3 regions of the Clostridium sp. CM041 genome follow, and region 3 is predicted to be linked to each of the others. Evidence: riboswitches for the same ligand, from Rfam matches in the RefSeq annotation. Region 3 holds a riboswitch; each other region holds the start of a gene.
The links. Region 3 has a riboswitch for S-adenosylmethionine ahead of ACWJJT_RS08985 (O-acetylhomoserine aminocarboxypropyltransferase/cysteine synthase family protein). Riboswitches for the same ligand answer to the same signal wherever they lie in the genome.

Region 1 (2,272 bases), 810 kb from region 3:
AGAAATTGGGCAGTCAGAGCATGACAAACAAGGTGCCGCTAAAGGTCCTGCATTAAAAATAGGAAAAGATCACAAATTGGTGAGGTACTTAGAAAAAGCTATTGGTATAGATGGCGAATCTCCGTATGCAGCTATTCAAAATATCACAAATAAAAATCTACAATTTGAAACAACTATTTGCTTCAAAACTGTGTATAACTATTTGGATAATAATTTGTTTTTAAATATAAGTAACAAAGATCTGCCTGTTAAAAAGAATGCTAAAAAGAGAAACTATAAAAAAATAAGATCAGCGTATAACAATACCAAAGGAACTAGCATATCGGAGAGACCTGCAGCGGTAGCTGCACGTGATGAGATAGGCCATTGGGAAATGGACACTGTAGTTGGCAAACAGGGTACAAAAACTGTCTTAATGGTGTTAAGTGAAAGAGTAACTCGTAAGGAGTTAGTCTTTAAAATACCATCTAAATCACAGGCGGCTGTCGTGAAAGAATTGGACAAATTGGAGCGTAAAATGGGAATGTTATTCTCAAAAACATTTAAAACAATCACCTGTGATAACGGCTGTGAGAACCTTGATTTCGAGGGTATTGAGAACTCAGTAAGAAATAAACGAAAGAGAACTAAAGTGTATTATGCTCACCCATATAGTTCATGGGAGCGAGGCACAAACGAAAATATCAATAAAATGATACGACGATTTATCCCAAAAGGTGTGGATATTTCAGCATTCTCTAAAAAACAAATTATGCAAATACAGCACTGGATCAACAATTATCCAAGAAGGATTTTCAACGGTTTATCTGCCAATATGATGGAACAGAAAACCATTACAACTTAACATTATATTTTTCGTGAAAATTTCGGACATTTTATATTGCAATCTACAATGTTTGGAGAAAGTGTATAAAAACTTCTTTACATAGCATTCATATAGTGATATTATAAATCTAATTTAATAAATAAGTTAATTCTCATCAAGAGAGATAGAGGGACTGGCCCGATGACATCTCGGCAACCATCAGACGTTATTGTCTGAATAGGTGCTAAATCCTGCGTTAATTTCATTGTAAATTATCGGAAGATGAGAGAGGTGTCTTTGTAATTTTATACCTCTTTCATCATTATATAATGATGAAAGAGGTTTTTGTTTTTTGAATAGATGTAAATAAAATTTAATAGTGTCTTATCAAGAGAGGTGGAGGGACTGGCCCTATGAACCCCGACAACCAGTATCATATTATGATACATGGTGTTAATTCCTGCAGCATTGCTGCAAGATAAGAATAAGTTTGGAAGTAGTGCCCAAGTTTATTCTTGGGCTCTATTTTTTTAGAGTAATGTTTAAAGAAAGTATCAAAAGGTAAAGATGAATTATAAGAAACGAAAAGGAGAAGGGATATCATGATTAAAGTTCGAGGTGTAAGTAAAAGTTTTTCAGCGGTTAAAGTGTTAAATGATGTTTCATTTACAGTGGAGGAAGGTGATATTTATGGTGTTATTGGTCACAGTGGAGCTGGTAAATCCACTTTACTTAGATGCTTTAATGGGCTTGAAACCTATGATACAGGTACCATTAATATAATGGGAAAAGGGGTGAAACAGCTAAGTTTGAAAGAACTTCGCGAGTTTAGGAAAAATGTAGGCATAATATTTCAGAGTTTTAATCTTATTAACAGTAAAAATGTTTTTGAAAACATAGCATTTCCATTAGAAATATGGGGAAACGACAAAAATTTTATTAAAAAAAGAGTAGATAGCTTAATAGAGTTAGTAGGACTTAAGGATAAGGAAAACGTCAATGTAAAACAACTTAGCGGTGGGCAGAAGCAAAGAGTTGGAATTGCAAGAGCGCTTTCACTTAATCCGAAGATATTACTTTGTGATGAAGCCACCTCTGCACTAGATCCTAAAACTACAAAATCTATATTAGAACTTTTAAGAGATATCAATAATAAATTTAATATAACAATTATTGTAGTTACCCATCAGATGGAAGTGGTAAAAGAAATTTGTAATAAATTTATTCTTTTAGAAGGAGGGGAAATCAAAAGTCATGGCATTACCGATGAACTATTTATTAGGCCAACAAAGGAAATGAAAACACTTATGGGAGAGGAAGAATTACTACCTAGCACGGGATATAACATTAAAATATTTTTTACAAAGGAAATTACTAAGAGTTGCCTCATAACATCCATTGCCAGGGAATTAAACATTGATTTTTCAATAGTATGGGGAAGGCTTGAAAAATTTAGGGATAACGTAA
Region 2 (2,272 bases), 130 kb from region 3:
AACATATTATTCCTAATATTAATGAGCATCCCGTGCCTATATACAAACATTGTTTTGCTCTTTCCTTCTTTCCTGCCCCCATATTCTGAGCTGTCATCGCTGCAATTGCTGAAGCAAATGCAATCGTTGGAAGCATTGTAAATACAATTATTTTTTCGACAACACCTACAGATGCAGAAGCAGTAAGTCCCATTACATTAATAACTGCTGTAATTATTATAAAAGAAATATTAATTAAACCATCCTGTAATGCTATTGGTAATCCTAGCTTAAATACCTTCTTTGCTTTTCCTGCTTCAATCCTAATATGACTACGATGAAACTCAAAGTTAAAACCTATCTTTTTTATATACAGCACCCCAATTATGAAGCTTATAGCTTGAGCAGCTATAGTAGCAATTGCAGCTCCTGGCGCCCCCATATGGAACCCACCCACTAATATTAAATCTACCATAATATTAGTTACGCAAGCTACCGCAATAAAGAATAATGGTGCTTTTGAATTGCCTAGCCCTCGCAGAATACCACTCAACGCATTGTACCCTATAATAAATGGAATACCACAAGAACAGATAAAAATATATTCTTTTGTGTATTTAAATGCCTCTGTTGGCGTATTCATTAAATTTGTAATAGTACCTGTCATTACCACCATAATTACAGTCAACACAGCTGCTATTATACCAAATGTACAAATGATAGTTCCAACTGACTCTGCAATATCTTTATATTTTTTTGCACCCAAATAGTTGCCAATTAAAATAGTACCTCCAGTTGTTAATCCAAGGATAACGCTTGTGATTGTCTGCATAATCTGGCTTCCTGTTGCCACAGCAGAAACTTGCGCCGAATTATCAAACTGTCCAACAACCAACAAATCAGCTGCACCATAGAGTGCTTGCAACAAGCTTGCTAATAGAAACGGAAATGCAAATTTTAAAAGCGTTGGGATAACCTTACCCTCTGTTAAAGTATTCTCTTGTTTCATAATAACCTTTCCTTCTGTTAAAATGTTCTGTTGTGTCATAATATGTGCCTCCTAAAATAAAAAAATGCTGGATAAGGCAGTTGGCTTTATCCAACCATCTTATCCAGCATATAATTATCTATATACCCTCCGATGAACAGTAGCAATCGTAACACATATGTTCAATATTGTCAAAAATAAAACAAAGACATTTTTACCTATTGACAATTGCTTTTACGAGTAATATACTAAGCAATAACAACTGAATACAACTTATCCAGAGCGGCAGAGGGACTGGCCCGATGATGCCCGACAACCAGCATTCTTAAGTGGAGTGCAATGGTGTCAATTCCATCAGATTATAAAATCTGAAAGATAAGGACGATAGCAAATTTTATAATACAATTTTATTGTTTATTAAAGTTAATCACGCTGCTTTCCTTATAGGAAAGCAGCTTTTTTTTATAAGATGCCTAATTACAAGGAGGATGCAAATGCCAATAAAAATACCTGACAATCTTCCAGCGTTTAAAACTTTAAATAAAGAGAACATTTTTACTATTACAGAAGACTGCGCATTTCACCAAGATATTCGGCCTTTAAAAATTGTGATTTTAAACCTTATGCCAACAAAAATCGATACTGAAACACAAATTTTAAGACTTCTTGGGAACTCTCCACTACAGATTGATATAGTTCTTCTTCACCCTGCAAGCCATGCATGTAAAAATATATCGCAGGAACATTTAATTAAATTTTATAACACTTTTGAAGAAATAAAGAATTCTAGATTTGATGGAATGATAATAACTGGAGCGCCAATTGAAAGTATTCCCTTTGAAGAAGTGGATTACTGGGAGGAGCTTAAAAAAATTATGGAATGGAGTGTTCACAATGTATACTCTACCTTGCATATTTGTTGGGGTGCTCAAGCAGGGCTTCATTATCATTACGGAGTGCAAAAACATAAACTTGATAGTAAAGTATTTGGAGTGTTTAAACATAAAATAACAAAGCAAAACGTTAAACTTTTGAGTGGATTTGATGATGAATTTTATGTTCCACATTCAAGACATACTGAAATAAGAAAAGTTGATATTGATAAAATAGATGAGCTTGAAATTTTATCAGAATCTGAGGAATCAGGCATTTACATTGTATCAGCAAAAAAGGGAAGACAAATTTTTATAACCGGGCATTCAGAGTATGATCCATTAACATTAAAAAATGAATATGACAGGGATATAGCAAACGGCTTAAATATAAATGTCCCCAAAAATTATTATCCAAAAGACGATCCATTAA
Region 3 (2,272 bases):
GGAAAATCAGAAAATGAAGCCATTGGTATTGTAATCTCAGAATTTGGCAATATCGATGAATTAATTGATGAACTTGGCATCGAACATATGAAAGATGGTGCGCTACTTAAAACCATTACACAAGAAGAAGCTGATAATTTTATGACTACAAAAAAAGAATCTGGCTTATTAGTAGGTATCGGTGTTTCTTTATGTATTATAGCAACAGCTATGCTAATATTACTTACCACTCTCACAGATGGTGGCATTATTGGTAAAGGTTTTTCAAAAGATTTCAGCGATATGTTTGGTATTATTGCACTATTCTTACTATGTGCACCTGCTGTAGCTTTATTCATTTATTCCGGTATGAAGCTACAAAAATACGAATATTTACAAAGCGGTTTTGATTTACCTCCTCATGTAAGAGCAATTGTAAATCAAAAAAATAATGCTTTTTCATCAAAGCATATGATATCTGTAATAATAGGTGTAAGTCTATGCATCTTATCACCAGTTGCACTTTTTGTATCATCTGCTTTTGGCGACAATGCATCTAGCTACGGATTAGTTGTTTTACTTATGATGGTTGCTATTGCCGTTTTCCTCTTTATATATTTTGGAAATATTAAGCACAGTTTTAGTATTCTTTTACAAATTTATGACTTTACAACTGAAAAAAACTTTACAACAGAAAAAACTGAAGATAATAAACTTATTGCTGCAGTTGCTGCTATCGTATGGCCATTAGCAATCTGTATCTTCCTTGTCAGTGGATTAGTTTTTAATCTATGGCACATTAATTGGATTATATTCCCTATCGTTGGCATTTTATTTGGCATGTTCAGTGCAGCATATAGTATTATAAAAGAGCATAATTAAAATAACTTTATCTATTAAAAAAGTATTGACAATTGTTTTTATGAGTAATATACTAAATACTAATAACTGAATACAACTTATCCAGAGTGGCAGAGGAACTGGTCCGATGAAGCCCGACAACCAGCATTCTTATTCGAATGTAGTGGTGTCAATTCCTGCAGATTGTAAAATCTGAAAGATAAGGATGTTAGCAAATTTTATGATACAATTTTATTGTTTATTAAAGTTAACTATTGCTACTTTCCTTATAGGAAAGTAGCTTTTTTTCTTCCCCAAAAATCTAAATAAATAATGTACTAAATACTAACAACTAAATATAACTTATCCAGAGCGGCAGAGGGACTGGCCCGATGATGCCCGACAACCAGCATTTTTAAAAGAAGTGCACTGGTGTCAATTCCATCAGATTGTAAAATCTGAAAGATAAGGACGATAGCAAATTTTATGATACAATTTTTTTTATTGTTTAATAAAATTAATCATGCTGCTTTCCTTATAGGAGAGCAGCTTTTTTTGAAAAATAATTATAAAAGGAGAAATTAATATGAGTGAGCGAAAATTAAGTTTTGAAACTTTACAGGTACATGCAGGGCAGGTTCCAGACCCTACTACAGGATCGAGAGCAGTCCCAATTTATCAAACATCATCTTTTGTTTTTAAAAATGCAGATCACGCAGCAAATTTATTTCAATTAAAAGAAGAAGGAAATATATATTCAAGGATAATGAACCCAACTACAGACGTTTTTGAAAAAAGAGTAGCCGCTCTTGAAGGCGGAGTAGCAGGACTTGCTACAGCTTCAGGAATAGCTGCAACATTCTATGCAATACTTAATGTTGCAAATTCAGGCGATGAAATAGTAGCTGCAAGCACTCTATATGGTGGTACTTATGAACTATTTAATGTTACTCTTAGAAAACTTGGAATTAACGTAACATTTGTTGATCCAGATGATCCTGAAAATTTTAGAAAAGCTATCTCTAATAAAACAAAAGCACTTTATGCTGAAACAATGGGAAACCCAAAAATAAATGTTCTAGATATAGAGACAGTAGCGGATATTGCTCATGAAAATAAAATACCCCTTATTATTGACAATACCTTTGCAACTCCCTTCCTTTGCCGTCCAATTGAGCATGGTGCAGATGTAATTATTCATTCAGCAACAAAGTTCATTGGAGGACATGGAACTACTATTGGTGGAATTATAGTTGATGCTGGTAAATTTGATTGGGCAGCTAGCGGTAAATTCCCTGATTTTACAACTCCGGATAAAAGCTATAATGGAATAGTATATGCTAATTTAGATGCTCCAGCATTCGCTTTAAAAGCTAGAGTTCAACTTTTAAGAAACACCGGTGCGACGCTTAGCCCTCAAAGTGCATTTTTATTTCTTCAAGGTTTGGAATCA

Region 1: it holds a riboswitch for S-adenosylmethionine, as region 3 does, so the genes downstream of both, ACWJJT_RS12905 (methionine ABC transporter ATP-binding protein) here and ACWJJT_RS08985 (O-acetylhomoserine aminocarboxypropyltransferase/cysteine synthase family protein) in region 3, are expected to answer to the same signal.
Region 2: it holds a riboswitch for S-adenosylmethionine, as region 3 does, so the genes downstream of both, metA (homoserine O-acetyltransferase MetA) here and ACWJJT_RS08985 (O-acetylhomoserine aminocarboxypropyltransferase/cysteine synthase family protein) in region 3, are expected to answer to the same signal.

The regions. Positions count from the first base shown of each region.
Region 1 is NZ_CM143648.1:2,720,825-2,723,096, forward strand. It holds gene ACWJJT_RS12900 (IS30 family transposase) at 1-844, shown strand, start outside; SAM riboswitch class I at 975-1,094, shown strand; SAM riboswitch class I at 1,187-1,290, shown strand; gene ACWJJT_RS12905 (methionine ABC transporter ATP-binding protein) at 1,408-2,272, shown strand, end outside.
Region 2 is NZ_CM143648.1:1,776,509-1,778,780, forward strand. It holds gene ACWJJT_RS08285 (MATE family efflux transporter) at 1-1,027, opposite strand, end outside; SAM riboswitch class I at 1,238-1,349, shown strand; gene metA (homoserine O-acetyltransferase MetA) at 1,462-2,272, shown strand, end outside.
Region 3 is NZ_CM143648.1:1,910,450-1,912,721, forward strand. It holds gene ACWJJT_RS08980 (permease prefix domain 1-containing protein) at 1-861, shown strand, start outside; SAM riboswitch class I at 936-1,046, shown strand; SAM riboswitch class I at 1,180-1,291, shown strand; gene ACWJJT_RS08985 (O-acetylhomoserine aminocarboxypropyltransferase/cysteine synthase family protein) at 1,406-2,272, shown strand, end outside.